4 regions of the Klebsiella sp. PK18 genome follow, and region 3 is predicted to be linked to each of the others. Evidence: predicted binding sites of a transcription regulator. Region 3 holds the regulator's gene; each other region holds the start of a gene.
The links. Region 3 encodes CRP, which controls carbon source genes, mostly activating them, when cyclic AMP is high. Its sites were predicted from a motif close to ATGTGANNNNNNTCACAT; they were not measured.
Positions count from the first base shown of each region.

Region 1: drpB (cell division protein DrpB) is a predicted target of CRP. The motif match lies at 5,373-5,390, and genes of this name have one in related genera.
Region 2: AC3EMD_RS09085 (arabinose ABC transporter substrate-binding protein) is a predicted target of CRP. The motif match lies at 3,528-3,545, and genes of this name have one in related genera.
Region 4: pth (aminoacyl-tRNA hydrolase) is a predicted target of CRP. The motif match lies at 4,352-4,369, and genes of this name have one in related genera.

Region 1 is NZ_CM173493.1:1,830,569-1,838,239, forward strand. It holds gene AC3EMD_RS08865 (hypothetical protein) at 1-19, shown strand, start outside; gene AC3EMD_RS08870 (CobW family GTP-binding protein) at 9-1,031, shown strand; gene AC3EMD_RS08875 (ABC transporter substrate-binding protein) at 1,036-2,226, shown strand; tRNA gene AC3EMD_RS08880 (tRNA-Asn) at 2,317-2,392, opposite strand; gene mtfA (DgsA anti-repressor MtfA) at 2,493-3,293, opposite strand; tRNA gene AC3EMD_RS08890 (tRNA-Ser) at 3,384-3,473, shown strand; gene ompC (porin OmpC) at 3,748-4,893, opposite strand; gene drpB (cell division protein DrpB) at 5,432-5,713, shown strand; gene AC3EMD_RS08905 (phosphohydrolase) at 5,756-6,463, shown strand; gene AC3EMD_RS08910 (DNA cytosine methyltransferase) at 6,540-7,671, shown strand, end outside.
Region 2 is NZ_CM173493.1:1,863,229-1,870,899, forward strand. It holds gene AC3EMD_RS09060 (MFS transporter) at 1-42, opposite strand, end outside; gene AC3EMD_RS09065 (DUF2766 family protein) at 193-444, shown strand; gene AC3EMD_RS09070 (MFS transporter) at 482-2,044, opposite strand; partial or broken gene AC3EMD_RS09075 (succinate dehydrogenase) at 2,059-2,223, shown strand; gene AC3EMD_RS09080 (non-heme ferritin-like protein) at 2,288-2,797, opposite strand; gene AC3EMD_RS09085 (arabinose ABC transporter substrate-binding protein) at 3,687-4,667, shown strand; gene araG (L-arabinose ABC transporter ATP-binding protein AraG) at 4,728-6,242, shown strand; gene araH (L-arabinose ABC transporter permease AraH) at 6,257-7,237, shown strand; gene otsB (trehalose-phosphatase) at 7,399-7,671, shown strand, end outside.
Region 3 is NZ_CM173493.1:414,831-422,501, reverse strand. It holds gene AC3EMD_RS01950 (phosphoribulokinase) at 1-580, shown strand, start outside; gene AC3EMD_RS01945 (OsmC family protein) at 636-1,040, opposite strand; gene crp (cAMP-activated global transcriptional regulator CRP) at 1,347-1,979, shown strand; gene AC3EMD_RS01935 (YccS/YhfK family putative transporter) at 2,031-4,109, shown strand; gene argD (bifunctional acetylornithine/succinyldiaminopimelate transaminase) at 4,099-5,319, opposite strand; gene pabA (aminodeoxychorismate synthase component 2) at 5,410-5,973, opposite strand; gene AC3EMD_RS01920 (putative adenosine monophosphate-protein transferase Fic) at 6,006-6,608, opposite strand; gene AC3EMD_RS01915 (YhfG family protein) at 6,598-6,765, opposite strand; gene ppiA (peptidylprolyl isomerase A) at 6,872-7,441, opposite strand.
Region 4 is NZ_CM173493.1:2,041,331-2,049,001, forward strand. It holds partial or broken gene AC3EMD_RS09920 (VasL domain-containing protein) at 1-840, shown strand, start outside; gene AC3EMD_RS09925 (sugar ABC transporter substrate-binding protein) at 972-1,886, shown strand; gene AC3EMD_RS09930 (DUF1869 domain-containing protein) at 1,970-2,299, shown strand; gene ychF (redox-regulated ATPase YchF) at 2,381-3,475, opposite strand; gene pth (aminoacyl-tRNA hydrolase) at 3,593-4,177, opposite strand; gene ychH (stress-induced protein YchH) at 4,450-4,725, shown strand; gene AC3EMD_RS09950 (MerR family transcriptional regulator) at 4,946-5,992, shown strand; gene dauA (C4-dicarboxylic acid transporter DauA) at 5,993-7,671, opposite strand, start outside.

The sequences.
Region 1 (7,671 bases), 1.4 Mb from region 3:
GGAAAACGATGCCTGCTGAAGAGAAATTACCCCTCCATGTGCTGAGCGGGTTCCTGGGTAGCGGTAAAACAACGCTGCTGAAAAACTGGCTCGCCCGGCAGAACGTGAACGATATTGCTCTGCTGGTGAATGAGTTTGGCGAGGTGGGGATCGACCATCATCTGCTTCACGCAGTCGCGCCGGATACTGTGTTATTGCCGAGCGGTTGCGTATGCTGTCAGATTCGTGGGGAATTGCAGGCCGCTCTGCTGGCGCTTTATGAACGGCGGGCGCGCGGCCTGATCCCGGCGTTTCGCTACGTTGTTCTGGAAACCAGCGGGCTGGCCGATCCGGCTCCCATCTTATCGACACTTCTCCACGATCGTCAGTTGCAGAGCCATTTCACGCCAGGGACGCTGGTCACACTCGTCGATGCGGAACATGCCCACCGTCAAGCCGATCTTCAGCCCGAGTGGCTTGCGCAGGTGACGGCGGCGGACAAACTGCTGGTGAGTAAAAGCGATCGCGTTGCCCCCGAGGAGACGGTGACGCTCGAGCAGTGGCTGCGTCAGCTTAATCCGCTGGCGGAAGTGAGCACTACGCGGCTGGCGCAGGATACCCCGGACTGGCTGTTCCGAAGTGAAGTATTTCGCGGCTCTTATGAACAGCGGTTCCGCTGGTTAGGGTCATGTGCTGACAACACGTTTTCGTTGGTGCCAAAGCGCGATGGCGGGGCGCATCCCACGACAGAAACATGCGTGATTTCGCTTGAGCAGTCGTTAAACTGGCCCGCTTTTGCTATCTGGTTATCCATGCTATTACATTGCCATGGTAACGCGGTGCTGAGAATGAAAGGCATTTTGCGTGTAAGCGACAGTGAGACTCCGGTGGTTATTCATGGTGTACAGCACACGTTGCATCCTCCGGTGCATTTGGATGACTGGCCAGGAGCCTTAAGCCATTCAACGTTGGTATTTATCTTACGTGGACTGGAGGCGCATCGCTTGCAGCAGGCCTTTAGCCGCTTTATGCAAGTATTACAGGAGTCCTGAAGGGATGAGTTCTGCGGCGATTATTTCTCCTCCATTAACGCTTCGGGTGTTGGGCACGTCGGTGACATTACTGGAGATATTGCGTGTTCGCGCTGAGCAGGAGCTGGGGATTAAGATCGAATACCTGCTGCATAGCGTGGAAGATGCCCAGCGCATCGCGGTTATGCAGCCTGACAGTTACGATCTCTATGACCAGTGGTTTCATAATATCGATTTTGTCTGGCCGGCCCGTGCTATTCAGCCGCTGGAGGTGAAGCGGCTGAAATATTGGGACGAGGTGAACGAACTGGCGAAGCAGGGCACCCTGAACGGCGTTGTGGCCGATGGCAGCGTACCGTCCCAGCGCTTGTACGTTCAACGGGATCGCCATTTAAGCAGCCAGCCGAGCGATCTCATCAGCATGCTGCCATTGACGCATAATGCCGATAGCTTTGCTTATCATGTCGACCGTCTTCCCGAGGCGCTTCAGCAGGAAGAAGAGAGTTGGGGATGGTTGCTGCATAGCGCGCTTACTGGCGCGGTCGCCCTGCAAGAGGATGCAGCTATGGGAGGGATCGATGCCGCTCTGGCCATGCAGGGCGCGGGGATGGCGCAGTTTGCCGATATTGGCAATTTGACGTTGGAAGAGATCGATGTTTTGACACAAGGATTAGCCCATCTTAATCGCCAGGGACACTTTGCCGCATTCTGGTCGTCCCAGGAGCAGGCATGCGATTTAATCGATAATCGATGCGTTGAGGTCCAGAGCTTATGGGCTCCCATCTATTTCCGGCACCATTTCCATCAGCGAGGCTATAAAATGGCGCGCCCACGTGAAGGCTATCGGGCGTGGTATGGCGGCATGTCGCTGTCTCGCTGCGTGACTGGGAAGGTAAAAGAAGCGGCCTATGATTACCTTAACTGGTGGCAGTCTGGTTGGCCCGGCGCAGTAATGGCCCGGCAGGGGTATTATATTTCCAACCCTCAGCGAAGCCGCGCTTTTCTGTCTCAGGCCGAATGGGACTATTGGTATGCAGGAAAACCGGCAGCTGAATTACTCCTCGATGCCTCTGGCGCGCCGCTTATTCCTGCGGGTGAGCGTCGGGATGGTGGAAGCTACGAGCAGCGGATGGGACATATTGCGGTATGGAATTCGGTGATGGATGAACATAACTATCTGACGCGACGCTGGCAGGAGGCGCTGATGCGCCGCTAGCTCTTATGCGGCTGGGCCGGACAGAACTGAGGCAGACCTGACGGAAGCTAAAAAGCAAAAAGCCTGCTCGAAAGCAGGCTTTTTTAAATTTGGCTCCTCTGACTGGACTCGAACCAGTGACATACGGATTAACAGTCCGCCGTTCTACCGACTGAACTACAGAGGAATCGTGTGAACGAGGCGCATACTACTGGCCTCGCATTTTTGTGTCAACACTAAAATTAACTTGCTGATTCAACTGGCTAAATTTAGCTCAAGGCGTTGTTTTAGTGAACAATGCGCCGATTGTCTTCATCCTGCAGGCCATTCTCACGTATCCGCTGCAGCGGATCCTGCTGGTAGAAGTGGCAAAAACGCTGCCACAGGGCGGGGAAGCGGGGCGCGAACAACTCGGGCGCGCTGAAAAAATATTCCGAGAGGACGGCAAAGCACTCCGCGGGGTCGGTGGCGGCATAGGCGTCAATGCTGGCGGCGCTTTCCCCCACCAGGTCTATCTCATCCTGAATATTGTTCATTGCCGCGTGGAGATCGTGCTCCCAGCCGGCAACCTCGCGTAATGGGATAAGCGGCACGCCGCTGGCCCGATCGCCATTCCTCGCATCCAGCTTATGCGCCACCTCGTGCACCACGAGGTTAAAGCCTGACGCATCAAAGGAGTCCTGAATATCCAGCCAGTTCAGCACTACAGGCCCCTGCTGCCAGCTTTGTCCCGATTGCACCACTCGCTGGTTATGGACCAGACCAATATCATCTTCCCATTCATCATCCACGACGAACGGGACTGGGTAGATCAGCACTTCATGGAAACCGTCCAGCCACTCTATTCCCAGCTCAAGCACTGGCAGACAAAAGAGCAGGGCAATGCGTGCCTGATGCAGCGGGGTGAGCTCCAGCCCCTGCAGCGCCACTAGACGTTTTTGCTGTAAGAAACGGGCAGCCAACTGAGTAAGCTTGCGCTGCTCAGTGGGAGAAAGATGAGCTAAAACCGGAATGGCAAGCGCTTGCTCCCAGGGCATCTCTGCGTTGCCGGACTCATCATCTGCTTTCCAGGGCCATTTAAACATCATATTGCTCGCAAAGTCGTCACTTGAACACGATTACCGAAACGGGAGCTATTAAAATGCCAAAGATCCTGGCATTATAGCAACCACAACAGCGGAGAGATGCCGGAGCGGCTGAACGGACCGGTCTCGAAAACCGGAGTAGGGGCAACTCTACCGGGGGTTCAAATCCCCCTCTCTCCGCCACTTTTCTCTTAATGACCATTCCCCTTCAATCACACCGTTAGCTTCAGGTATAACGCCTGCGCTGGGGTATCGCCATCATCATCGTCCTGGTTTCAGCGTAGAGACGCGGTAGCGCGCTTTATCCTTTTAGGACCTTATCGCCGCTTTTTGCCCGAACGAGCTTAAACGCATCATAAAGAGGGAAGGTACGCCTGGAAAGCGGCAATGTCGAAAAGAGTGATCTCAACGGAGCGGGAACATCAAAAAGCCCGCTGAACGCGGGCTTTGACGGGGATCAGAACTGATAGACCAGGCCGAGGGCGACGATGTCATCGGTCGCGATACCGCTGTTTTTGTAGAAGCGGTCGTCTTCATCCAGCAGGTTGATTTTGTAATCCACATAGGTGGACATATTTTTGTTGAAGTAGTAGGTCATGCCCACGTCGACATACTTGACCAGATCCTTGTCGCCGTAGCGAGAATAGGTGTAGAGATCTTTACCCTTCGACTGCAGATAGGCGACAGACGGACGCAGCGGTAAATTAAAGTCGTCAAACTGATACTGCGCGACCACTTCGAAGTTCTGCGTTTTGTTGGCAATCCCACCAAAACTATCGTTGCCGTAGAAGGTCATGTTGCGGGTTTCAGCATACATGGCGGCCAGATAGATGTTGTTGGCGTCATATTTCGCGCCGACGGTCCAGGCGTCAGCTTTATCGCCATTGGCGTAGCGCTGGCTGCTACGAGCCTCTGCCAGCTGGTTATGGGTACGGTCAGAAGACGAATACGCTGCCCCTACGCTGATCCCCATATCAAGATCGTAGTAGCTGGAGATACCGAAACCGTCGCCATTTTCCCGCGCCAGTTTACGTTTGCCGCCGTTATTAGTGCCTTCGCCAGAACCGGCGTTTTCATTATTACCCTGATACTGCAGAGCGAAATGCAGACCGTCGACGAGGCCGAAGAAGTCGCTGTTACGGTAGGTTGCCACGCCGTTGGTACGGCCGGTCATGTAAACGTCGGTCTGGGTGTAGGTATCGCCGCCGAATTCCGGCAGCATATCGGTCCAGGATTCAATGTCGTACACCACGCCGTAGTTACGACCGTAGTCCAGTGAGCCGTAGTCGGCAAACTTCAGACCAGCGAAGGCCAGACGGGTCCAGGAGTTTGCGCCTTCTTTTTCAGTGGTATTTGCCTGAATGTTGTATTCCCACTGACCGTAGCCGGTTAACTCGGAAGCGATCTGCGTTTCGCCTTTTATACCAAAGCGAGCATAGGTCTGATCGCCATCCTCTGAAGTGTCGTCAGAGAAGTAGTGCAGGCCGTCGACTTTTCCGTAAAGGTCCAGTTTGTTGCCGTTGTTGTTATAGATTTCCGCGGCATTAACGGCATTGGCCATTAATAATGCCGGTACCATGAGTGCCAGTACTTTTCTTTTCATTATATATTCCCTTTTAATAATAATTTCTATGAATTATGACAATCCCTCCGGAATGACTATCAGATACTAACGACTAAGTTCATTTTTATTTAAAATAAAAGATGTAAATAAATAATATAAAACATTTCAATTTATTTCAATTTGGTTCTTTATATTGTTTATGAATAATTTTTGGTGGAGTATTATTTTGTTATATAGCAATGGGATATGACTTGGTTTGATTGATTTTGTTAACTTAATGAAATGAGTTGTATGAATTAACATCAAGACATCATTCATCACGAAAATTGCTTTTTGGCCGGCAAAAATAGTCAATAGATTATCAATACAACACGCGATCTCCCGCGCCGGAATAAACTTTTCGCATGGGGAGAAGAATAAATAAAACACTCCAGCGCCCGCTCACCGGCAGCATAAGTCGCAGGTTGACGCAGAAGATGGGGATGAAACTGCTGCCTGCTGCGCAGGTTGGCGGTATAATGTGATGCTTGTCACGTTTTGAGTGGCGGTAGTGTGTTGTGTCACGGAGAGGAATGAGATGGAAGAGCAGGCAAAACGCAGCCCCGGAGGGAAGCTCGCGTTATGGGCGTTGTATGCTTTTTGCGGATATTGTGTCTGGGTCATCGTGCGTTACTGGTGGGTGGTCGGAAAAATTCACAGCGTTCCCGGCGCCAGCGTGGAGGGCGATTTGGGAACCACGGCGGGAAAATGGCTTGGCGCGCTGTTGGGGATGTTAGTCCTTGCGGGCATTGGCGCGATCCTCGGGGCGGTTGTCTGGTATACCCGGCCGTCTCGCGGCGAGCGGGATCATCAGCGGTAAAGTTGCTATGCTCGAGGCTGACCTTCACATAAAGGAAAGCCTATGAACCTGGTTGACTGGCAGCAACGATATGAGCACTGGATACTGACGCACCACGCGCAGGATGATGCCGCACACGATCTGTCCCATTTTCGTCGCGTCTGGGCCACGGCTACCCAGCTGGCCGCCGGGGAGGAGGTCGACCGACTGGTACTCCTCACGGCCTGCTATTTTCATGACATCGTCAGCTTGCCGAAGAATCATCCGGAGCGAAGCCGTTCCTCGATGATGGCCGCTGAGAAAACCCTCGCTATTCTACAGTCGTCATTTGCCGATTTTCCCGCGGAGCGTTACGCGGCGGTCAGTCATGCCATCGAGGCACACAGCTTCAGCGCGGCGATCCCGCCGCGCACGCTGGAGGCGAAAATCGTCCAGGATGCCGACCGTCTTGAGTCGCTGGGGGCGATTGGCCTGGCGCGGGTCTTCGCCGTCGCCGGCGCCCTGAATACCATCTTGTTTGATGCTGAAGATCCATTTGCTGACCGGCGGGCGCTGGATGACCGCCAATATGCCCTCGATCATTTCCAGTGCAAACTCCTGCGCCTGCCGGAGACCATGCAGACGGCCAGAGGAAAAGAGATGGCGCAGCACAATGCCCGCTTCCTCGTCGAATTTATGGCCAAGCTTAGCGCGGAGCTGCAGGGGGAGCCGCTGGCGCTGGATGAAGCGGTTTTACGCCGCTTTGCACCGCAGGCGTCAACCGACCGGTGATTTATGGTACTCTCTGCAAAAATCGTCCGCGCTGGTTGAGGATATGCCGCAAAAGTTAATTAAGGAAAACAGGTCGTTGCCGCTGGCTGAGCAGGCCGGGGAAGAGGCTCAGGCGCTGCTGCGTCAGCTGATGACGATCTATGATGTGAAAACGCTGGTCGCCGAACTGGTAAGCGTCGGCGAACAGCACTGGAGCGCGGCGATCCTCAAGCGCGTGGCGGCGCTCTCCCGCGCGGCGGGGCGTTTGCGTCCGCAGGAGATCGCCCATCTGGCGACGCTGCTGCCGGCGCCGCCAGCTCATCACCCGCATTATGCGTTCCGCTTTGTCGATTTGTTTGCCGGTATCGGCGGGATCCGCAACGGTTTTGAAGCCATCGGCGGGCAGTGCGTCTTTACCAGCGAGTGGAACAAGCACGCGGTGCGTACCTACAAGGCCAACTGGTACTGTGATCCGCAACAGCATCGTTTTAATGAAGATATCCGCGATGTCACGCTCAGCCACCGCCCCGATGTCAGCGATGAAGAAGCGGCGCAGCATATCCGCGAGACGATTCCTCAGCATGATGTCTTGCTGGCCGGCTTTCCCTGCCAGCCTTTCTCACTCGCTGGCGTCTCCAAAAAAAATGCCATGGGGCGCGCGCACGGCTTTGCCTGCGAAACCCAGGGGACGCTATTTTTTGATGTCGTGAGAATTATCGCCGCGCGTCAGCCGGCGATTTTTGTGCTGGAGAATGTCAAAAACCTCAAAAGCCACGATCAGGGGCGCACCTTCCGCATCATCATGCAGACGCTGGATGAGCTGGGGTATGAGGTGGCCGATGCCGGGTATACCGGGCCGGATGACCCTAAGGTCATCGACGGGCGCCATTTCTTACCACAGCACCGGGAGCGCATCGTGCTGGTGGGTTTCCGCCGCGACCTGCAGCTGCATGAAGGATTTACGCTGCGCGATATCGCTGCGCTCTATCCGGCGGTGCGGCCGACGTTTGGCGAGCTGCTGGAGCCGACGGTGGATGCCAAATTTATCCTTACGCCGGTGTTGTGGAAATATCTCTATCGTTATGCCCGCAAGCATCAGGCGCGGGGTAATGGCTTTGGTTATGGCCTGGTAGACCCCGGTAATCCCCACAGCGTGGCTCGAACACTCTCTGCCCGCTACTATAAAGACGGTGCCGAAATTCTCGTCGACCGCGGCTGGGACCGGCCGT
Region 2 (7,671 bases), 1.4 Mb from region 3:
TGAAAAAGCACGTTCGTCTCTGGAAGAGATCGCGGTATTCATGTTGTCACTGCCATCAAGAATGTGAGCCTGAGCAAAGCGGCAGGAGAAGTTCCGCCAGCCAGTAGGGTAGATAAAAAAACCTGCGACGGCAGGTTTTTTTATCTGTGAAAATTTAGGGTACTATTACGCTCCTGAAAAAAGGAGTAATTAATGTCTCAACATCTTACCGAACACGATGAGCTGGTTTCCGATGTGGTTGCTTGCCAGCTGGTTATCAAACAGATCCTCGATGTCATTGACGTCATTGCGCCCGTGGAAGTGCGTGAAAAAATGACTACTCAGTTGAAAGCTATCGACTTCGCCAGCCATCCGGCCTCTGCCGATCCGGTGACCCTTCGCGCGGTGCAAAAAGCGATCGCATTGATTGAGCTGAAGTTTACCCCGCAGGAAGAGACGCATTAATAACAGGCCTCGCCGTTTACCGGCGGGGCCTTCTTCTTTAATGGGAAACGACGGTCTGCGCAGGCGCAGGGGCAGCATCTTTGAACAACTTGCTGTTGCCCCAACACTCTTCGTAGCGATGACCGACCAGATCCTCCACGATAACTCGTACATCCGGCGCGATATCGCTGATTTTTCCGCCCGCTTTGATCCGCGCGACTTCCTGCAGCACCACCAGATGAGCTTTACGATCCAGCTTCATCTGCTTGCTGAAGACGATGGCGGCCAACGCTAACGCGATCACCCCGACGCAGAATACCACCGCGATAGCGGTCACCGCGCTTTCCGGTTGGCTGTGCGCTTTTGACTGGAAACCGTAGAAGCTCAGGATCGCCCCCATCGAGAACACCACAATCGAGCGCAGAATTTTCCCTGAGAAGGTCATGGCGCCGGCATAGATCCCTTCCCGACGGCGTCCGGTGTAGATCTCATCGACATCGGCCAGGAAGGTGTAAACGGTCCAGGGAATGTAGTAAACCCCGCCGGTACCCAGGCCGAACAGCACGGTAATGCCGAACATCAGCACCGTCGCCAGGCCTGACGGCAGATGGAAGAACCACAGCGAGGTATACAGCAGGACCGCGAAAATCACGATCCCCAGCGCCAGAATATAGGGTTTACTGAAGCCTTTTTTCACGCACAGGCCGATAAACAGCGCCGTAGAGATCAGCTGCAGAATCGAGTTCAGGCTATTCAGTCCGGCGACCATCGCCGGGTCGTGCTGAAGAACGAATATCACGAAATAGGTAAAGATGGAGGCAAACAGCCATTCAGCGCCAAACCCGCACAGGTACATACCAAGATGTTTGCGGAATACGCGCAGATAAAAGGTGGAACGCATGTCTTTTGCCAGCGACAGCAGGGTGCTCAGCAGCCCTTTCCTGGCGCTGGTTTCTATCTCTTCCTCGCGCTTTCGTTCCCAGCTGCAAAGCCACAGGCAGGAAATCGCGACGATGAGGATAACGCCGTAGGTCAGACCGGTGAGGAAGAAAGGGGTGGCAGAATCTTTGCCATACAGCAGAATGAACTGTCCGGGAATAAACGCCGCAAGGAAGTTGGCTAGCTTGCCGAAAATGGCTTTATAGCCGGTCAGTTTTGAGCGCAGCGAGAAATCATCGGTCATCTCTGTCGCCAGCGTTTCATAAGGCACCATGATAGAGGTGTAGATGATCTCAAACACCACATAGGTGCAGAGGTAGTACCAGAAACTCAGGCCTTCCACCCACAGCAGCGGGTAGAACATCATCAAGGGGATGCCGATCAGCAGAAAGAAACGCCGGCGGCCAAAGCGCTTGCCTAAGCGCGTTTTGCCAAAGTTATCGGTGAGATAGCCCATCAGCGGGTTGCTGATAGCATCGATGATGCTGGCGACGGAGAAGATAAATGAGGCCTCGATCAGCGTCAGGCCGCAAAAAGTCGTATAAAAATAGAGCAGCCAGGCGCCGCTTATCGCCAGCGCGCCACTCCCCAACAGATTACCACCGCCGTAAGCTAACTGATGGCGTAACAAGATCGGTCTTCCCTGCAGCCCTTCAGGGGCTGAAGCCGTGTATCTAGCCATAAAAAATAAACCTCGTGTTTTATATTTTTGAAACACTGTTTTTATATTTCTTTGTGGCTTGATAAAAAGTGACCGCGCTCACTAATCCCTGAGAAGGGGTAACGGTGACGAGGGAATGCGATCGCGTTAAAACTTTTTTATTCTATTGGGGAATAAATGAGGTGGAAAAATTGACATAACTGATTTAAAGCGAGAGACGGGGCAGCGTGGGCACGCTCCCCCTGACAGAGCAAAAATGGCTGACTAATGCGGCTTCCGTGGTTCTCCGACCAATGCCATCAGACGCCGATCGGTCTGCTCCATTCCGAGACCAGCTTTATCGGCATTGCGGATTTCCTCAAGCACGCTTTGCAACAGCAGACCATCCTGTTGCTGCTCTTCCGCCAGCAGCGTCAGAAATCGCCAGGTGTTGTCGTCGCTTTGTGCCCTGGCTTCTTCGGCAAGACCGCTCAGCATACTGCTTCGCTGTTGGTAATCGTTCAGGGTTTGGGTAAACAGATCTTCCAGCGAGGTGCATTCGGGATTACAGGCGCGGTCGGGATTCACTATCGGCCAGCTGCCGGCTTTTTTCAGATAGTCAAATACGCGCATGGTGAGGGTAATGCTGCTTTGCGCGCGGGTGCGCAAAAATGTCGCGGCGCCGTCGAAGCGATGCCGGGCACACCACTCGCTTAAGTTCAGGTAAACGTTAGAGGCGTGAAACTCAAGATTCATCTGGGTGTTTAGCTTTTGTGCCATTCCTGGAACTGCCATAAAAAAATATCCTTATTAACCGGGAAGGGGTTACTGATGCGTGTCGACAGATCCTGCGGATAACCACAAGATAAAATAGTGACACGCGGCACTGTTGCAGAATAATAAAACTCTACACATTCCGTATGAGTCGGGTATTTTTTCCATTTGCCGACGATTTAAGAATACTCGCTCAACGGAATTAAGAAAACTCTCAATCGCGGTAATTTACGTTTTGTTACACCATTATTTTTAGAGGGTATCTGGACTGAAATCATGCGCCGTTGGCCGGGGCTTGCTGGCATCGCGTTAGTGATAAGTTATAGGTATTTGACTACGAAATTTGTCGTAGAACAGAGCGGAATAAGTTATTTCAAGCGTAATGTTTCTGGCTAATGATCATTATTTTTATTTTTTGTTGCAGGCTTTTATTTGAAGCGGAATATTTTTTCAATTCGGTATTAATTACGGAAAAGATCCGTTTTTTCGCGATATTAAGCGGTCCCGGTCGCCCGGCGATACGGGGCTGTTGTCACTGAGGAGGCACAGAGGCGAACGCCCTTTACGAGGCCGGCAATCGCCGGGGATAACAGCGCTGTAACCCTCTGTTAAACATCCTCTGACATCACAAGGATAAGTCTGCTGGTGGTATAGATGATCCTGCTATAGCCCGGTAAAATTGTATGACAATTGTGTCATTTTTTATGTCATTTTTTGCTAAATGTATGCACGCAATTACTGTAATTCCGCGATGTGATAATGCTCTCGTATGGAGAAATAATTTCCGGGTATTACTACTCTAACAACGGCAGTGGGGTATGCGATTTTTCTAATGCCTTGTTTTGATGCCGATAAAATTGTTAATTCCGATTTTTCCCTACATGAAAGCGAATTAAAGCTGGAGTTTACCATGCACAAATTTACTAAAGCGCTGGCGGCCATTGGTCTTGCTGCGGTTATGTCACAATCAGCTATGGCGGAAAATTTGAAACTGGGTTTTCTGGTGAAGCAGCCGGAAGAGCCATGGTTCCAGACTGAGTGGAAATTTGCTGATAAAGCAGGAAAAGATTTAGGGTTTGACGTCATTAAAATTGCGGTTCCGGATGGTGAGAAAACCCTCAACGCAATCGACAGCCTGGCAGCCAGCGGCGCGAAGGGCTTTGTCATCTGTACCCCCGATCCCAAGCTCGGGTCGGCGATTGTCGCCAAAGCGCGCGGCTATGACATGAAGGTCATTACCGTCGATGACCAGTTCGTCAATGCGAAAGGCAAACCGATGGAGAGCGTACCGCTGGTGATGATGGCGGCCAGCGAAATCGGCGCCCGCCAGGGGCAGGAACTCTATAAAGAGATGCAAAAACGCGGCTGGGATGTTAAAGACACCGCGGTGATGGCTATCACCGCCGATGAGCTGGACACCGCCCGTCGTCGCACCACCGGCTCCATCGATGCCCTGAAGGCAGCCGGCTTCCCGGACGCGCAAATCTACCGCGTGCCGACAAAATCTAACGATATCCCGGGGGCGTTTGACGCCGGTAACTCCATGCTGGTCCAGCACCCGCAGGTGAAACACTGGCTGATCGTGGGGATGAACGACAACACCGTGCTCGGCGGCGTGCGTGCCACTGAAGGCCAGGGCTTTAAAGCACCGGATGTGATTGGCATCGGCATCAACGGTGTGGATGCGGTCAACGAACTGTCGAAGGCGCAACCGACCGGCTTCTATGGTTCCCTGCTGCCAAGCCCGGATATTCATGGCTATAAAACCAGCGAAATGCTCTACAACTGGGTCACTAAGGGCGTTGAGCCGCCGAAGTTCACGGCGGTGACCGATGTGGTGCTGATTACCCGCGATAACTTCAAAGAAGAGCTGGCGAAAAAAGGGCTGTAACAGCCTGGTTGAACTGGCCCCCGCCGCGGCGGGGGCTGAGTGCTGAAGAGCGGAGTCGTTATGCAACAGTCTACCCCTTATCTCTCATTTCGCGGCATCACCATGACGTTCCCTGGCGTAAAGGCTTTGTCCGATATCAGTTTTGACTGCTACCCCGGACAGATCCACGCGCTGATGGGTGAAAATGGCGCAGGCAAATCGACGCTGCTGAAAATTCTCAGCGGCAACTATATTCCGACCGCTGGCCACCTGCAGATCGGCGGCCAGCAGATGGCGTTCAGCAATACCATGGAGGCGCTGAACGCCGGCGTGGCGATTATCTACCAGGAGCTGCATCTGATCCCGGAGATGACCGTCGCCGAAAATATCTATCTTGGCCAGCTACCGCACAGAGGCGGTATCGTCAACCGATCGTTGCTCAACTATGAGGCCCGCCTGCAGCTGGAACATCTGGGGCTGGATATCGATCCGGAGACGCCGCTGAAGTATCTCTCTATAGGCCAGTGGCAGATGGTGGAGATTGCCAAAGCGCTGGCGCGCAATGCCAAGATCATCGCTTTCGATGAACCGACCAGTTCGCTCTCCGCCCGCGAGATAGACAATCTGTTTCGCGTTATCCGCGAACTGCGGGAGGAGGGGCGAGTCATCATCTATGTTTCGCACCGGATGGAAGAAATTTTTGCCCTCAGCGATGCCATCACCGTCTTTAAGGATGGCCGCTATGTCTGCACTTTTGACGATATGCCGAGCGTCAGTCATGACGCGCTGGTTCAGGCGATGGTGGGGCGCAATCTGGGCGATATATACGGCTGGAAACCTCGCCCCTATGGCGAAGAGCGGCTGCGTCTGGAGGAGGTCAAAGCACCGGGCGTGCGTACGCCGGTCAGCCTCTCGGTACGCAGTGGCGAAATCGTCGGCCTGTTCGGGCTGGTGGGCGCCGGGCGCAGCGAACTGATGAAAGGCTTATTTGGCGGCACCCGGATCACCGGCGGTCAGGTGTATATCGATGGCCAGCCCGTCGACATTCGTAAACCGGCCCAGGCCATTCAGGCCGGGATGATGCTGTGCCCGGAAGATCGCAAAGCGGAGGGGATTATTCCGGTTCACTCCGTACGCGACAATATCAATATCAGCGCCCGGCGCAAGCATATTCACGCTGGCTGCCTGATCAACAACGCCTGGGAGGCAGACAATGCCGATCAGCATATCCAGTCGCTGAACATTAAAACACCGGGCCCGGAACAGCTGATCATGAACCTGTCGGGCGGCAACCAGCAGAAAGCAATCCTTGGCCGCTGGCTGTCGGAAGAGATGAAGGTGATCCTGCTCGATGAGCCCACCCGCGGCATCGACGTCGGCGCCAAACATGAAATTTACAACGTGATATATGGCCTCGCCGCCTCAGGTGTTGCCGTGGTGTTTGCCTCCAGCGACCTGCCGGAAGTGCTGGGCGTCGCCGACCGCATCGTGGTGATGCGCGAAGGGCAAATCGCCGGCGAACTGCTGCATGAAGAAGCCAATGAACAGCAGGCGTTAAGCCTTGCGATGCCAAAAGTGAGTCAGGCTGTCGCCTGAGTAAGGAGTAAATGATGTCATCTGTGACTACGTCTGGCGCTACCCGCTCTGCCTTTAGCTTTGCCCGAATTTGGGATCAGTTTGGCATGCTGGTGGTGTTTGCTGTGCTGTTTATCGGCTGCGTAATTTTTGTGCCCAACTTTGCCTCATTCGTCAATATGAAGGGGCTGGGGCTGGCGATCTCGATGTCCGGAATGGTGGCCTGCGGCATGCTCTTCTGCCTGGCCTCCGGCGATTTTGACCTGTCGGTGGCGTCGGTTATCGCCTGTGCCGGGGTCACTACCGCAGTGGTGATTAACCTGAGCGAAAGCCTGTGGCTGGGGATTGCCGCCGGCCTGCTGCTGGGCGCGGTCAGTGGTCTGGTCAACGGCTTTGTCATTGCGCGCCTGAAGATTAACGCCCTGATCACCACCCTCGCGACGATGCAAATCGTCCGGGGCCTGGCCTACATTATCTCCGACGGGAAAGCGGTGGGGATCGAAGATGAGCGCTTCTTCACTCTCGGCTACGCCAACTGGTTTGGTCTGCCGGCGCCAATCTGGCTGACGGTCGCCTGCCTGGTGGTTTTCGGATTATTACTAAACAAAACCACCTTTGGCCGTAATACGCTGGCTATTGGCGGCAATGAAGAGGCGGCGCGTCTGGCCGGGGTCCCGGTGGTGCGCACCAAGATTATTATCTTTGTGCTCTCCGGTCTGGTATCGGCCGCCGCGGGGATCATTCTGGCGTCGCGGATGACCAGCGGCCAGCCGATGACCTCGATTGGCTATGAGCTGATTGTTATTTCAGCCTGCGTGCTGGGCGGGGTATCGCTGAAGGGCGGGATCGGCAAGATCTCCTACGTGGTCGCCGGGATCCTGATCCTCGGGACCGTGGAGAACGCGATGAACCTGCTGAACATCTCGCCTTTCTCACAATACGTCGTGCGCGGTGTGATCCTGCTGGCGGCGGTGATTTTTGACCGCTACAAACAAAAAGCCAAACGCGCGGCCTGATTTCAGGCATAACTTTTAAGTCTACAGAGTAATTACCGCCAGCGCCCGTTTCGCTGGCGGTAACTATCAAAAATGGCGAGGTTGGTCACACTGTCTATACTTACATGGCTAACATATAATTAACAACCAGCTTCGGCTGGCCATGATAAGGAGGAAACAGGGTGGATAACCAGATATCTGTACCGCCTGCGCTAACCGGAAACTACGCTTTTTTCTTTGACCTCGACGGTACTCTTGCCGATATCCAACCGCACCCCGATCAGGTGGTGATACCCGACAACACGCTGCAGGCGCTCAACGCGCTGGCCCAGCAGCAGGGTGGGGCGGTGGCATTGATTTCAGGGCGCTCAATGGCTGAACTTGACGCGCTAACCCATCCCTGGCGGCTACCGCTGGCCGGCGTTCACGGGGCAGAACGCCGTGATATCAATGGT
Region 3 (7,671 bases):
CCTGCACACCTATGACGAAGCCGTACCGTGGAATCAGGTGCCAGGGACTTTCACCCCCTGGCAGCCGCTGCCGGAGCCGACAGACGTACTGTTCTATGAGGGGCTGCACGGCGGGGTTGTCACGCCGCATCATGATGTCGCCAGCCATGTCGACCTGCTGGTCGGCGTAGTGCCTATCGTTAACCTCGAGTGGATCCAAAAGCTTATTCGCGACACCAGCGAGCGCGGCCACTCCCGGGAGGCGGTGATGGACTCAGTCGTCCGCTCGATGGAAGACTACATCAACTTCATTACCCCGCAATTTTCCCGCACCCATATCAACTTTCAGCGCGTGCCGACGGTAGACACTTCCAACCCGTTTGCCGCGAAAACTATTCCCTCGCTGGACGAGAGCTTTGTGGTGATCCATTTCCGTAACCTGCAGAATATCGACTTCCCCTGGCTGCTGGCGATGCTGCAGGGGTCGTTTATCTCGCACATGAACACGCTGGTGGTGCCGGGCGGTAAAATGGGGCTGGCGATGGAGCTTATCATGACGCCGCTGGTCGAGCGCCTGATGGAAGGCCGCAAGATCGGCTAACAGAAAAAACCCCGGCCAGGCCGGGGTTGAGATGCTTCACAACGGCAGGCGAAGACTACGCCTCGATCACTTCATAGGAGTGGGTGATCTTCACCGCTTTTTCCAGCATCAGCGCCACCGAGCAGTATTTCTCTGCCGACAGATCCACCGCCCGGGAGACCGCGGCATTTTTCAGCGCCTTACCGGTGACGATAAAGTGCAGATTAATATGCGTAAACAGACGCGGCGCCTCTTCGCGGCGCTCCGACGTCAGCTTCACTTCGCAGTTGGTCACCTCATGGCGACCTTTTTGCAGAATAGAAACCACATCGATCGCACTGCAACCGCCCGCCGCCATCAGCACCATCTCCATCGGGCTGGGTGCCTTATCCCCGGAGTTGCCATCCATCAGAATCTGGTGTCCTGACGCGGACTCCCCGATAAAGGTTAACCCTTCAACCCATTTCACACGCGCTTGCATAAAATTTAACTCCAGTATCGCAATTTTCCTGTCAGATTACGCGCACATAACAATTCTCGCAACGGAAGGCGACCTGCGTCATGCTGAAGCGAGACACCAGGAGACATGCGGCGAAAGCTATGCTAAAACAGTCTGGATGCTACAGTATTACATTGATGTACTGCATGTATGCAGAGGAGTTCACATTACGGGCTGTCGAAAAATCATCAGCCAGCTTCCCAGGTATAGGGAAACAATACGATTGCATGCCCGGACGCCGTGTAGTGTCGGCGCCCGGAGATAGCTTATAACAGAGGATAACCGCGCATGGTGCTTGGCAAACCGCAAACAGACCCTACCCTTGAATGGTTCTTGTCTCATTGCCACATTCATAAGTACCCATCAAAGAGCACGCTGATCCACCAGGGTGAAAAAGCAGAAACGCTGTACTACATCGTTAAAGGCTCCGTGGCTGTACTCATCAAGGATGAAGAAGGTAAAGAGATGATCCTCTCCTACCTCAACCAGGGCGATTTCATCGGTGAATTAGGCCTGTTTGAAGAGGGTCAGGAGCGTAGCGCCTGGGTACGGGCGAAAACCGCATGTGAAGTGGCCGAAATCTCTTATAAGAAATTCCGTCAGCTGATCCAGGTTAACCCGGACATTCTTATGCGTCTCTCTTCGCAAATGGCTCGCCGTCTGCAGGTCACGTCTGAGAAAGTGGGCAACCTCGCCTTCCTCGACGTGACGGGCCGTATCGCCCAGACGCTGCTGAACCTGGCGAAGCAACCTGATGCCATGACCCACCCGGACGGTATGCAAATTAAAATTACCCGTCAGGAAATTGGTCAGATCGTCGGCTGCTCTCGTGAAACAGTTGGCCGTATTTTGAAAATGCTGGAAGATCAGAACCTGATTTCCGCACACGGTAAAACTATCGTCGTCTACGGCACCCGTTAAGTTGCTAAGCGGCGTATTGCTCCTGCAGTACGCCGTTTTTGTTTTTCCCTCATGTGGCGCAGGCTGATTTACCACCCGGAAGTCAACTATGCACTGCGGCAAACGCTGGTGCTGTGTCTGCCTGTGGCCATCGGTCTTCTGCTCGGCCATCTCCAGCAGGGGCTGTTGTTTTCCTTAGTGCCCGCCTGCTGCAACATTGCCGGTCTTGATACCCCGCATAAGCGCTTTTTCAAACGCCTGATTATCGGCGGCTGTCTGTTTGCCGGATGCAGTCTGGTGGTGCAGTTGCTGCTCGCCCAGGCCATTCCTTTGCCGCTTATTCTCAGCGGTCTGGCGCTATTGCTCGGCGTCACCGCGGAGATCAGTTCGCTGCACGCTCGCCTGCTGCCCGCGTCGCTGATCGCCGCTATCTTTACCCTGAGCCTGGCGGGCAATATGCCCATCTGGGATCCACTGCTGATCTACGCTTTCGGTACGCTGTGGTACGGCGTGTTTAACTGGCTCTGGTTCTGGCTGTGGCGCGAACAGCCGCTGCGGGAGTCGCTCAGCCTGCTTTACCGGGAACTGGCTGACTATTGTGAAGCCAAATACAGTCTGTTGACCCAGCATACCGATCCGTCGACCGCCCTGCCGCCGCTGCTCACCCGCCAGCAGAAGGTAGTCGACCTGATTACCCAGTGCTATCAGCAGATGCATATGCTGGCAGCCAACCAACGCAACGATCACAAGCGTCTGCTGCGGGCGTTCCAGGTTGGGCTGGATCTACAGGAACATATTTCGGTTAGCCTGCATCAGCCAGAAGAGGTGCAAAAGCTGGTGGAACGCAGCCATGCCGAAGCGGTGATCCGCTGGAATGCCCAAACCGTCGCTGCCCGCCTGCGCGTACTGGCGGATGATATTCTCTATCATCGCTTTCCGCAGCGCTTTCAGATGGATAAACAGATTGAGGCTCTGGAAAAGATCGCCCGCCAGCATCCGGACAACCCGGTCGGTCAGTTCTGCGCCTGGCACTTTAGCCGTATCGCCCGGGTGCTGCATACCCAGCGCCCCCTGTATGCCCGGGATCTGATGGCCGACAAAGAGCGTCGTTTACCGCTGTTTCCCGCGCTAAAGAACTATCTGTCGCTGAAATCACCCGCACTGCGCAATGCCGCGCGCATCAGCGTGATGCTGAGCGTCGCCAGCCTGATGGGCAACGCCCTGCATTTGCCGAAGCCCTACTGGATCCTGATGACGGTGCTCTTCGTCACGCAAAATGGCTATGGCGCCACGCGGGTGCGAATTGTTCACCGGGCGGCGGGAACGCTCGCCGGCCTAGTCATCGCCGGGCTAACCTTGCACTTTCACGTTCCGGAGAGCTATACCCTGAGCGGGATGCTGCTGATTACCCTGCTCAGCTATCTGATCATCCGTAAACACTATGGCTGGGCGATGGTAGGCTTTACGGTGACGGCGGTGTATACCCTGCAACTGCTGACGCTCAACGGCGAACAGTTTATTGTCGCCCGGCTTATCGACACGCTTATCGGCTGCCTGATCGCCTTCGGCGGGATGGTCTGGCTGTGGCCGCAGTGGCAGAGCGGCCTGCTGAAAAAAAACGCCCACGATGCGCTGGAGGCCGACCAGCAGGCGATTCGCCTGATCCTCAGCGCCGATCCAAAAGCCCCCGCGCTGGCCTATCAACGCATGCGCGTCAACCAGGCGCATAACGCGCTCTACAACTCCCTGAATCAGGCGATGCAGGAGCCCGGTTTTAATACCCACTACCTGGAAGATATGAAGCTGTGGGTGACGCACAGTCAGTTTATCGTCGAACACATCAACGCTATGACCACCCTGGCCCGGGAGCATACGATGCTCACCCCGGATCTTGCCCAGCGCTATCTCGAATCTTGTGAGATTGCCTTGCAACGCTGCCAGCAGCGGCTGGACAGCGATGGTCCCGGCAGCGCAGGGGATGCTAATATTCTGGAGTCGCCGGAAACAGAGGTGCCGAACGGTCCGTTAAGCACCCTGGAGCAGCACCTGCAACGCATTCTGGGCCATCTGAACACCATGCATACCATATCGTCAGTAGCATGGCGTCAGCGGCCGCATCATGGCATCTGGCTGCGGAAGATCAGCCGTTAATCACCTTTGCCACTGCCTGGGCAAAACGCGCCATCCCCTCGGCAATATCCTGCTCGTCGATGATCAGCGAGGGAACAAAACGCATCACGTCCGGCCCGGCGTTGAGCACCATGACGCCGGCTTGCGCAGCGGCATAGAGGAAATCACGCGCGCGGCCCTTGTGCTGCGGCTTGAGTTCGGCGCCAATCAGCAGGCCCATCCCGCGAATATCACTGAACAGATCAAATTCAGCATCCAGCTGCTGCAGGTGTTTGACGAACAGTTCGCGCTTCGCGCTCACGCCATCCAGCACCGCCGGGGTATTGATTAGATCGAAGGCGGCGTTGGCGACCGCGCAGGCCAGCGGGTTGCCGCCGTAGGTTGAGCCATGGGAACCCGCATGGAAGGCGCTGGCGATCTCATGGGTGGTCAGCATGGCGCTGACCGGGAAGCCGCCGCCGAGCGCTTTGGCGCTGGTCAGAATATCCGGCGTCACACCGTAATGCATATAGGCGAACAGCGATCCGGTACGTCCCATACCGCACTGCACTTCATCAAAGACTAACAACGCCTGGTGCTGATCGCACAGCTCACGCAGCCCCTGCAGGAAGGCCGGCGTCGCTGCCGTCACGCCGCCTTCGCCCTGAATCGGCTCCACCACCACTGCGCAAGTGTGGTCATCCATCACCGCTTTTACCGCCTGCAGGTCGTTGAAGGGAACATGGACAATATCCGCCGGTTTCGGGCCGAAACCATCGGAGTACTTCGGCTGCCCACCGACGGAAACGGTAAACAGGGAGCGGCCATGGAAGGCATTATGGAAGGCAATGATTTTGGTTTTATACGGGCTATGGCGGGTCACCGCATAGTGACGCGCCAGCTTAAAGGCCGTTTCATTGGCTTCCGTACCGGAGTTCATAAACACCACGCGCTCGGCGAAGGTGGCCTCGACAACTTTACGTCCCAGACGCAGCGCTGGCTCATTGGTAAAGACGTTGCTGGTGTGCCACAGCGTTTCGCCCTGCTCGTGGAGCGCCGCCACCAGCGCCGGGTGGCAATGGCCGAGCGCCGTCACCGCGATACCGCCGGCAAAATCAACATACTCTTTGCCCTGCTGATCCCAGACGCGGCTGCCTTTCCCTTTCACCGGGATGAATTCTGCTGGTGCATAAATCGGCAAAATAATTTCATCGAATGTGGCGCGGGTGATTGCCGGTTGTTCAGTTGCCATGTCTTGCCCATCCCTCTTCGTTATGCAGATGTAATCATGAAAATATAATCACAAAATATGCATAAAAAATCAGTCAATGGCAACTGAAAATCACCGCTTCAGAAAGTTTTCCAGCAATTGATGGCCCTGCTCGCTGAGGATGCTTTCCGGATGAAACTGCACGCCCTCAAGATCCCAGTCGCGGTGGCGGATCCCCATAATCTCAGCGCTGGCGCTGCGGGCGGTGACGATAAACTCGGGCGGGAGCGTCGGCGGATCAATCACCAGCGAGTGATAACGGGTCACCGTCAGGGGATTATTCAGCCCCTGAAACACCCCTTCGCCGTTATGCTCGATAAGCGAGGTTTTACCATGCATCACCTGTGCCGCCCGTACGATGGTCGCGCCAAACGCCTGGGCTATCGCCTGGTGCCCGAGACAGACGCCCAGTAGCGGCGTTTTCCCCGCATAGTGGCGGATAACCGCGAGGGAAATCCCCGCCTCATTCGGCGTGCAGGGGCCTGGCGAGATCACGATTTTCTCCGGCGCCAGCGCCGCTATCTCCTCCAGCGTCAACGCATCATTGCGCCTGACCAGTACTTCCGCACCCAGTTCGCAGAAGTACTGATACAGATTCCAGGTGAAAGAGTCATAGTTATCGATAAGCAGGATCATAGCGGCTCCGGAACAATCAAAACCGGGCTATTCTACTCAGATTCCCGCGCTTCGCTTACCACTTTGCGAAAGATCGCCACCAGCGGAGCCGGATCGCCCATCGCGCTCTGCTGGCAGGCCGCGCTCCAGCCGGCGGGGTCGACGTCACGCCAGTCAAGCAGGTAGCCGGCATGTATCGCCAGCTGTTCAAAGAAAATGCGCTGGGTCAGGCCATTGCCAAGACGAAAAGGGTGCAGCACATTAATTTCGCCATAGAACCAGCTCAGGCGTTCAATAAAGGTCTCGCGCGGCAGGCCATTGAGATAATCCTCCTGCTCAAGGGCCTGCATCAGGGCGTTCCCCTCCTCCTCGATCCGGGCAAAGTGGCAGAACGGCGTATCGCCCAGGTAGAGGTTCACTTCACGTAACCGGCCGGCCCAGTCAAACAGATCCTGATACAGCTGATGATGAATCGCGCACAGATAGGGTAAGCCGCGCACCCGCGGCCCCAGCGGCAAGGTTGCCGCCCGCAACGCCGTCATCTCAAAGGCGGCCTGTTGCAGATTTTTAGCCTGCCGGATGCCGAGGCGGTTGCGCAGGACATTCAGCGCCGGGTAGAGGTAAGGATCGCGTTCATCGCCGAATTTATCGCTCATACTCCCTCCGCAGCGTCGCCAGACGCGCCAGCGCCTCTTCGGCAGTCAACGTAACCAGCGGCACCGTCACGCCTTCAAGGCGACGACTGGCCTGAAAATTGGTATTGCGTGTCTGTTCCCAGAGTCGGGATTTTTGCTTTTCGGTGAGTGGACGCATCGTCGCCCCCCTTATCGTCCCCTGTGTGCCACAAGTATAAGCAGCAATTTCAGGTTATGCCGGGAGGCAACCGGGCGCGGCGATAGCACACCGCGCCGTGGAAGGATTAGGGCAGCACTTTCGCAGAGAGGATAACAACCGGTTTGGTCGGCACATTCTGGTATGGGCCGACGTTATGGGTCTGGACCTGGGAGATCTTATCCGCGACGTCCATACCTTTCACTACCTTGCCAAACACCGCATAGCCAAAGTCGCGCTGACCATGGTCAAGGAAGGCGTTATCCGCCACGTTGATGAAGAACTGGCTGGTGGCGCTATCCTGGTCGGCGGTACGCGCCATCGCGATGGTACCGCGGGTGTTGCGCAGGCCGTTGTCTGCTTCATTCTTAATCGGCGGGTTAGGCTGTTTCTGCTGCATCTGCTCGTTAAAGCCGCCGCCCTGCACCATGAAACCCGGGATCACGCGGTGGAAGGTGGTGTTGTTGTAGAAGCCGCTGTTGACGTACTTCAGGAAGTTATCCACGGAAATCGGGGCTTTCTGACTGTTTAACTCAAGCTCAATGTTCCCTGCCGAGGTGGTCAGCAGCACATGCGGATCGCCCTTTGCCGCCATGGCCGGGGAGAACGCTGAAATGGCGAAAACGGCAGCCATCGCCGCCAGTGTTGATTTGAGCATGGAAATTCCTTAACGGAGCAGAATAAAAGCGAGTGCCTTGATTCTAAAGAGCCTTTGCATCCTGGGCCAGCCTTTTACCAAATTTTACTTAGCTGTAATAATTGTAACCGCGCAAACGTTCTCCTGTGCGGCGAATAAAGTGTGATACATGTCACATTAAACCATGCAAAAGATAACCACTTTCACAATAAACATTTGATTACATCACCTGAACGAATAAAATCTGTCCG
Region 4 (7,671 bases), 1.6 Mb from region 3:
GGTGTCTGACGCGGAACTTCCCGGCGCTCTGGTCAGCGAAGAGGATGCGGCGAAGGTTGAACCCGTGCCAGAACTAAAACGTAGGCCAAAGGCTGAGCCGCTTGCGCCGCCTTTACCTGCAAAGCGGCCCGCGCCAGTGGTGGCGTCTTCTCCGGCAACCGCGCCGCGCTGGAAGCCGTTTGTCGCCGGGATGGTCACCATGCTGGCGGTGACGGGCATCGCCGTCGGTGGATGGCTGGCGTTGCGTCAGTCCGATTTACCGCCCATTTCGGTGACCCAAAATGTGATACCGGGCCTGCCGGGGGCATCTCCCCTGATGCCGGTGGATCTGCCTCAGACGCAGCGCCAGCTTGGCGAGCTCGCCCGCCTGGCGCCGGACTGGGCGGTAAGCTACGGCGACCAGCTGGTCCGGCAGGCCCTGAGTCGCTGGCCGGATCAAGCACAACCGCTGGCGCAGCAGTGGCGGCAGCAGTTGAGCGCTGCCGCATTGCCCGCGGAAAACCTCACCGGCTGGTCCGAGGGAATGCAGCAGCTGCAGCGGCTCGCCGGCCAGCTCAATGCCCTCGACGAGCAGAAGGGGAGATACCTCACGGTGAGCGAACTGAAAACCGCAGTGTTTGCCATCATGCAGTCGTTTAACCGCGCCGTTCCGCTGGAGGAGGAGCTACGCCAGCTGGCCGTGCTTCCCGTTGAGCAACCCTGGCCTGCCGCCCGGGGAAGCCTCGCGGAGCTGCATCTGCAACAGCTGATCGTGGAGTATGCCCTGCTGAAGCGAAAGCAGTCGCCGCCCGCTGAGATCCCCCTACCGGTAAGCCCTCGGTGAGTGAGGCGGTTAAATAAAGTGTGCGCATGGCAACATTTTCTTTACATCATGATTGCAAGAACCGAACGCCCTTCGTAGTCTGAAAATGATTTAAATATACCGTTTGTGTTTGTATTGAAAATTTTATTTCAACCGCTGAGAGCATGCTATGAAGCACTGTAAAATCATCCTGTTAGTGGGGTTACTGGCCTGTTCCGCCTCGGCTTTGGCGGAGAAGATCGGCGTCTCAATGGCCTACTTCGATCAAAACTTTCTCACCATTATCCGCCAGTCCATTGAGAAAGAAGCTCAAGCCCGCCACGTCGACGTGCAGTTTGAAGACGCCCGCGGCGATACCGGACGTCAGGCCGATCAGGTGCAGAGCTTTATCGCCTCCGGCGTGGACGCGATCATCGTCGACCCGGTGGACTCCGCCAGCACCCCGCAGCTGACGAAGATGGCGCAGCAGGCCAAAATGCCGCTGGTGTATGTGAACCGGACGCCGGGGGATAAAACGTTACCGCCTGGCGTGGTGTTTGTCGGTTCGGACGAGCGGGAGTCCGGCACATTGCAGATGGAGGCGCTGGCGAAGCTGGCGAACTACAAAGGCAATGTCGCCATCATGATCGGCAATCTCACTGACGCCGGCGCGCTGCAGCGCACCAAAGACGTCGAGCAGGTGGTGGCCAAATATCCGGCAATGAAAGTGGTGCAGAAACAGCCGGCCAACTATTCCCGCAGCGAGGGAATGGATCTGATGCAGAACTGGACAGGCAACGGGGAAGCGATTGATATTGTGGCGGCGAACAACGATGAGATGGCGATTGGCGCGGCGATGGCGCTGGAGAAGAGCCAGAAGAAGCTGTTGATCGGTGGGATCGACGCCACGCCGGACGGGCTGAAAGCCCTGGCCAGCGATAAGATCCAGGTGACGGTCTTCCAGGACGCCGTCGGTCAGGGCAAAACGGCCTTAGCGGTAGCGCTGAAGCTGATTAAAGGAGAAAAGGTCGAGTCTCATGTCTGGATCCCGTTTGAGTTAGTGACCAAAGAAAACATGCAGACCTATGTGGAAAAGAGTCATTAACGGCAAGGCGCACGTGAACGAACTTTGCTGATAGAACCGGGCTGATAATGTGACGCCCGGGCAACGAAACCGGAGGAAAAGACATGGCAACGGCAAGAAGCGGCTATACGCTGCAGGTGATAAAGGCAGGGCAGCAGGGACATGTTGAAATGAGGTGGGGGCATCTCGCAGACGTTGATACGCGCGCGGCGGCGGCGGCCATCGTGCAGCAAATCGGGCGACCATCGTCCGCAGCGAGCCAGCAGGAGATCAGCCTGTCACTGACCAATGCCGCCAGCGGCATCTCGGTCGAGCTTCATCACCCGGCCTCAGGGGAAAGCGCCACCCCGGCTTTCATCGAGGGCGAATTAAAGAAAATTGTGCAGATCGTTGATGGCTATGAGGCGGCTGAAGAGACCCATATTGTGGAGTAGCGTGTCGTCCGGGTAAAAAAAATCCACGCCGCTGCGTGGATTTTTATGACGCGGTGGTGGCGAAAATGCCAGCCAGCGGGATCAGACGTTGAACAGGAAGTTCATCACATCGCCATCTTTCACGATGTAGTCTTTACCTTCAGCACGCATTTTACCGGCTTCTTTTGCACCCTGTTCGCCTTTGTAGGTAATAAAGTCTTCATAGGCGATGGTCTGCGCGCGGATAAAACCTTTTTCGAAGTCGGTGTGGATCTTACCGGCTGCCTGCGGGGCGGTTGCCCCGACCGGGATGGTCCATGCGCGAACTTCCTTCACCCCTGCGGTGAAGTAGGTCTGCAGATTCAGCAGCTCGTAACCGGCGCGGATCACGCGGTTGAGGCCTGGCTCTTCGAGACCCAGCTCGGCCATAAACTCGTCGCGGTCAGCGTCGTCCAGCTCGGCAATATCGGACTCAACGGCGGCGCAAACGGCGACGACCACAGAACCTTCGGCGGCGGCAATTTCACGGACTTTATCGAGATAAGGGTTATTCTCAAAGCCGTCTTCATTGACGTTGGCGATATACATGGTCGGCTTCAGCGTCAGGAAGCTGAGGTATTTAATCGCTGCTTTGTCTTCGTCGGTCAGGTTTTTCAGTGAACGCAGCATGCCGGCATTTTCCAGCTGCGGCAGGCATTTTTCCAGCGCCGCCAGCTCAGCTTTAGCGTCTTTATCGCCGCCTTTAGCTTTCTTCTGCACACGGTGGATAGCGCGCTCGCAGGTGTCCAGATCGGAGAGTGCCAGCTCGGTGTTGATAACGTCGATGTCGTCAGCCGGATCCACTTTGTTGTTAACGTGGATAATGTTGTCATTTTCAAAGCAGCGAACTACGTGGCCGATGGCTTCGGTTTCACGGATGTTGGTCAGAAACTGGTTGCCGAGACCTTCACCTTTGGACGCGCCTTTCACCAGGCCCGCGATATCAACGAATTCCATCGTCGTCGGCAGGATGCGCTGCGGTTTGACGATTTCAGCCAGCTTGTCCAGACGCGGATCGGGCATCGGTACGACACCGGTGTTCGGCTCAATGGTACAGAAGGGGAAGTTGGCCGCTTCAATACCCGCTTTGGTGAGCGCATTGAACAGGGTGGATTTGCCGACGTTGGGCAAACCGACGATACCGCATTTGAATCCCATGATTTAAATCACCTTAATCTTTGGATAATCAATCTGTTATAAGCAACAGATTGCAGAAAATTGAATAGCTTTGCCTATTATACACGGTGCGCGGCAAAAATGCCGCACGACAACGGCTTATTGCGCCTTAAAGGCATGTAAGCGGTTGGTGGCTTTGGTCAGCCCGTCCTTTAACCAGATTTCGGTGCAGCGCGCCGCTTCGTCGACAGCATCATCAATCAGTTTCTGCTCGCTGGCCGGCGGTTTGCCGAGTACAAAGCCGACAACCTTGTTTTTGTCACCCGGATGGCCGATCCCGACGCGTAAGCGGTGAAAGTTCGGGTTATTGCCGAGCTTACTGATGATGTCCTTCAGGCCGTTGTGGCCGCCATGGCCACCGCCAAGCTTGAATTTCGCCACCCCGGGCGGCAAATCCAGCTCATCATGGGCGACCAGAATTTCATCCGGGTTAATGCGATAAAAGGTCGCCATTGCAGCCACTGCTTTACCGCTGAGGTTCATAAACGTCGTAGGAACCAGCAGGCGAACGTCTTCGCCCGCCAGATTGATGCGCGAGGTGTAGCCGAAGAACTTGCTCTCTTCGCGCAGCGGCGCACGATGGCGATCCGCCAGTAAATCTACATACCAGGCGCCAGCGTTGTGCCGGGTGGCGGCATATTCCGCACCGGGGTTGGCCAGGCCGACAATCAGTTTAATGGTCACGTTTTCTTTCCTGCATGGGGCATTCTCTGCCGCGTAGTGTACTGTCTGCGGGCGCGCTTGACAAAGTTCTGCCCACGAGACAATACCAGCATTGATGATTACCCACCTGAATCATTAGAATTTGATATTGTTCAGAGGCTTATTTGTAAATATTTGTCTAATCGGTGTTCACTAATGTGATCGTGGGCGCACTCCAGGGCAGGGACCCTGTCTATACTACACCTATAAGATTTGGGGATATTCCCTGGCAACCCAAAGTCCGGAGGTGACACATGAAACGCAAAAACGCTTCGTTACTCGGTAACGTACTCATGGGGTTAGGGTTGGTGGTGATGGTTGTGGGGGTAGGTTACTCCATTCTGAACCAGCTTCCGCAGCTTAACCTGCCGCAATTCTTTGCACATGGCGCAATCTTAAGCATCTTCGTTGGCGCCGTGCTCTGGCTGGCCGGTGCCCGTATTGGCGGCCACGAGCAGGTCAGCGACCGCTACTGGTGGGTGCGCCACTATGATAAACGCTGCCGTCGTAATCAGCATCGCCACAGCTAACCGTAGCATGATTTCCCGCATCGGCCCCTGAAGGCCGATGCGTTTTCCTGTGACTCTCGTTATTTCCTCCTCTTTTCCCCATCACCATACGACCCCATTCCGTCCTGACCTCCGTGCTGCTAAGGTTGCCACCAAAATGAATAGCTAATGAGGTTTTCGCTTGACCCTGACGTTACGTCAGGCAGCAGAGTAGCGGACCTGGCCACAGAGAGGAGCAGTCATGTTAATTCAGGTGGGAGAGCTGGCGAAGCGCGCCGGAATGACGGTGCGTACGCTGCATCATTATGAACAGACGGGGCTGTTAACGCCTTCGGCCAGAAGCGAGGCGGGCTATCGGCTCTATAACCTGTCCGCGGTTCAGCGCCTGCATATGATAAAGGCGCTGGCGCAGGCCGGGCTGACGCTCGCCACCATCAAGGACTATCTCGATCGGCAAACGCTGTCGCTACCCGAGCTGCTGACGCAGCAGATAGAGACGCTCAACGCCCAATTGCGCGATGTCGGCAGGCTGCGCGACCGGCTGTTGGTGCTGCGCGAGGCGCTGGCGGGCGGCAATGAACCCGATCTGGAGTCCTGGCTACAGACGCTGGAGTTAATGAAAATGTACGATCGTTGGTTTAGTCAACAGGAGTTAGCCGCGCTGCCGTTTGCGGCACAGGATGAACAGCGCGCGCAGGCGTGGCGCGAGCTAACAGAGGAGGTGCAGACGCTGATGGCGAGCGGCTGCCCGACGGACAGTCCGCAGGCGATGAGTCTGGCGACGCGCTGGATGGAGCGCCTGGAGCAGGATACGGCAGGGCGCCCGGAGTTTCTGACCCGCCTGAACGAGATGCATGCCGCCGAGCCGCAAATGGTTGAACAGACCGGCGTCACCCCGGCCATCATCGCCTTTATCACCGAGGCCTTTGCCGAAAGCAAACTGGCCATCTGGGCTCGTTACCTCGACGACGAGGAGATGGCGTTCACCCGCCGACACTATTTCGACCGGCTACAGGAGTGGCCTGCGCTGGTGGCGAAGCTGCATCAGGCGTGCCGGGAGGGCGTAGCGCCGGACTCGGCGTCGGGTCAGGCGCTGGCCCGGGCGTGGCTTGAACTGTTTCAGTCCTATGCCGGTACCCGGCCGCAGACGTTGCAGAAGTTTCGTCGGGCAATGGAGCAGGAGCCGCATTTGATGAAGGGCACCTGGATGACGCCGGCGGTGCTGAGCTGGCTGCAGCAGGCGACCGGAGCCTTGATGCGGCAGGCGCAGGGGCCTGCCGCCGGGTGATCACAGGTCAGCCAGCGCGGCCTGACGATCGGGGTAGAAGCTCAGGCGTCCGGGCAGCGGCTTGACGCCGGCGCGCGCTAACGTGCGCAGCGGCTGAAACTCGAGGTTAGATACGCGCAATTCACAGCCTTCCGGCAGCTTGTTCACAAAGCGCTGGAAGGCATCCAGACCACCGGCGTCGAGAACCGGCACCGCGTCCCATTTCAGCACCACGATGCGCTTGCCGGCGATCCGGGTCTCCAGGTCGTTGAACAAGCCTTCGGCGGCGGCAAAGAACAGCGGCCCAATCACCCGCAGCACCAGCACATCGTCTGGCACCTCGACGTTGACCGGCGCCAGATGGGTCATGCGCGCGATACGGCGCATAAACAACAGCGAGGCCAGCACGATCCCGACGCTGATGGCAATCACCATATCAAACAGCACCGTCAGCGACATGCACATCAGCATCACCACGATGTCGTCTTTCGGTGCGTGGCGCAGCAGGTTGATCACTTTATGCGCCTCGCTCATATTCCATGCCACCATCAGCAGCAGGGCGGCCATCGCCGACAGCGGCAGCCAGGAGAGCAGCGGGGCGAGGATCAGCAGCGCCAGGATCACCAGCAGGGCGTGGATCACGGCGGCAACCGGCGATGTGGCGCCGGCGCGGACGTTCGCCGCCGAGCGGGCAATCGCCGCGGTGGCAGTGATCCCGCCGAAGAACGGCGCAACGATGTTGCCCAGCCCCTGGCCAATCAGCTCGCTATTGGCTTTATGCTTGGTACCGGTCATGCCATCAAGCACCACCGCGCACAGCAGAGACTCAATGGCGCCGAGCATCGCCATGGAGAAGGCGGCAGGCAGCAGAGCCTGCAGCGAGGCCCAGCTCAGGGTAAAGTTTGAACCCGGCATATCCCAGGGGAGTACCAGCTGCGGCAGCAGCTGTGGAATGCCGTTGCCCTGAGTGCCGTCTGCCAGCTGATAGTGGAACTGCGAGCCAATTGTGGCGACATCGCCGCCGAGCAAATTAACCACCAGCATCACCGCGCAGCCGGCCAGCAGCGCCGGAAGGTGGCCCGGCAGACGGATACCCAGCCGCGGCCAGAGGATCAGAGTGCCGAGAGTGACGACGCCGATGGCGGCATCGCCGGGGTTAATCGTTGGCAGGGCCATCGCCAGCGCTGCCACTTTCTGCAGGTAATGCTCCGGCACATGGGGCATCTGCAGGCCGAGGAAGTCTTTAATCTGCATGGTACCGATGGTGATACCGATCCCGGAGGTGAAACCGAGAGTCACCGACAGCGGGATATATTCGATAAGACGGCCAAAGCGCGCCAGACCAAAGAGAATTAAAAAGATCCCCGACATCAGCGTCGCCACCAGTAGCCCCGCCAGACCAAACTGCTGGGAAACCGGATAGAGGATCACCACAAAGGCGGCGGTCGGGCCGGAAACGCTAAAGCGTGACCCGCCGGTTAAGGCGATCACAATCCCTGCCACCGCTGAGGTATAGAGGCCGTACTGCGGCGGCACACCGCTGCCAATCGCCAGCGCCATCGCCAGCGGAATCGCAATGATCCCGACGGTGATCCCGGCGATCAGGTCGCGGGTAAAGCGGGCGGTGGTGTACTTTTCTTTCCAACAAGCGTCGATGAGGGCGCGGAAAGGCATCACATGTGAGGAAAATAATCTGTTCA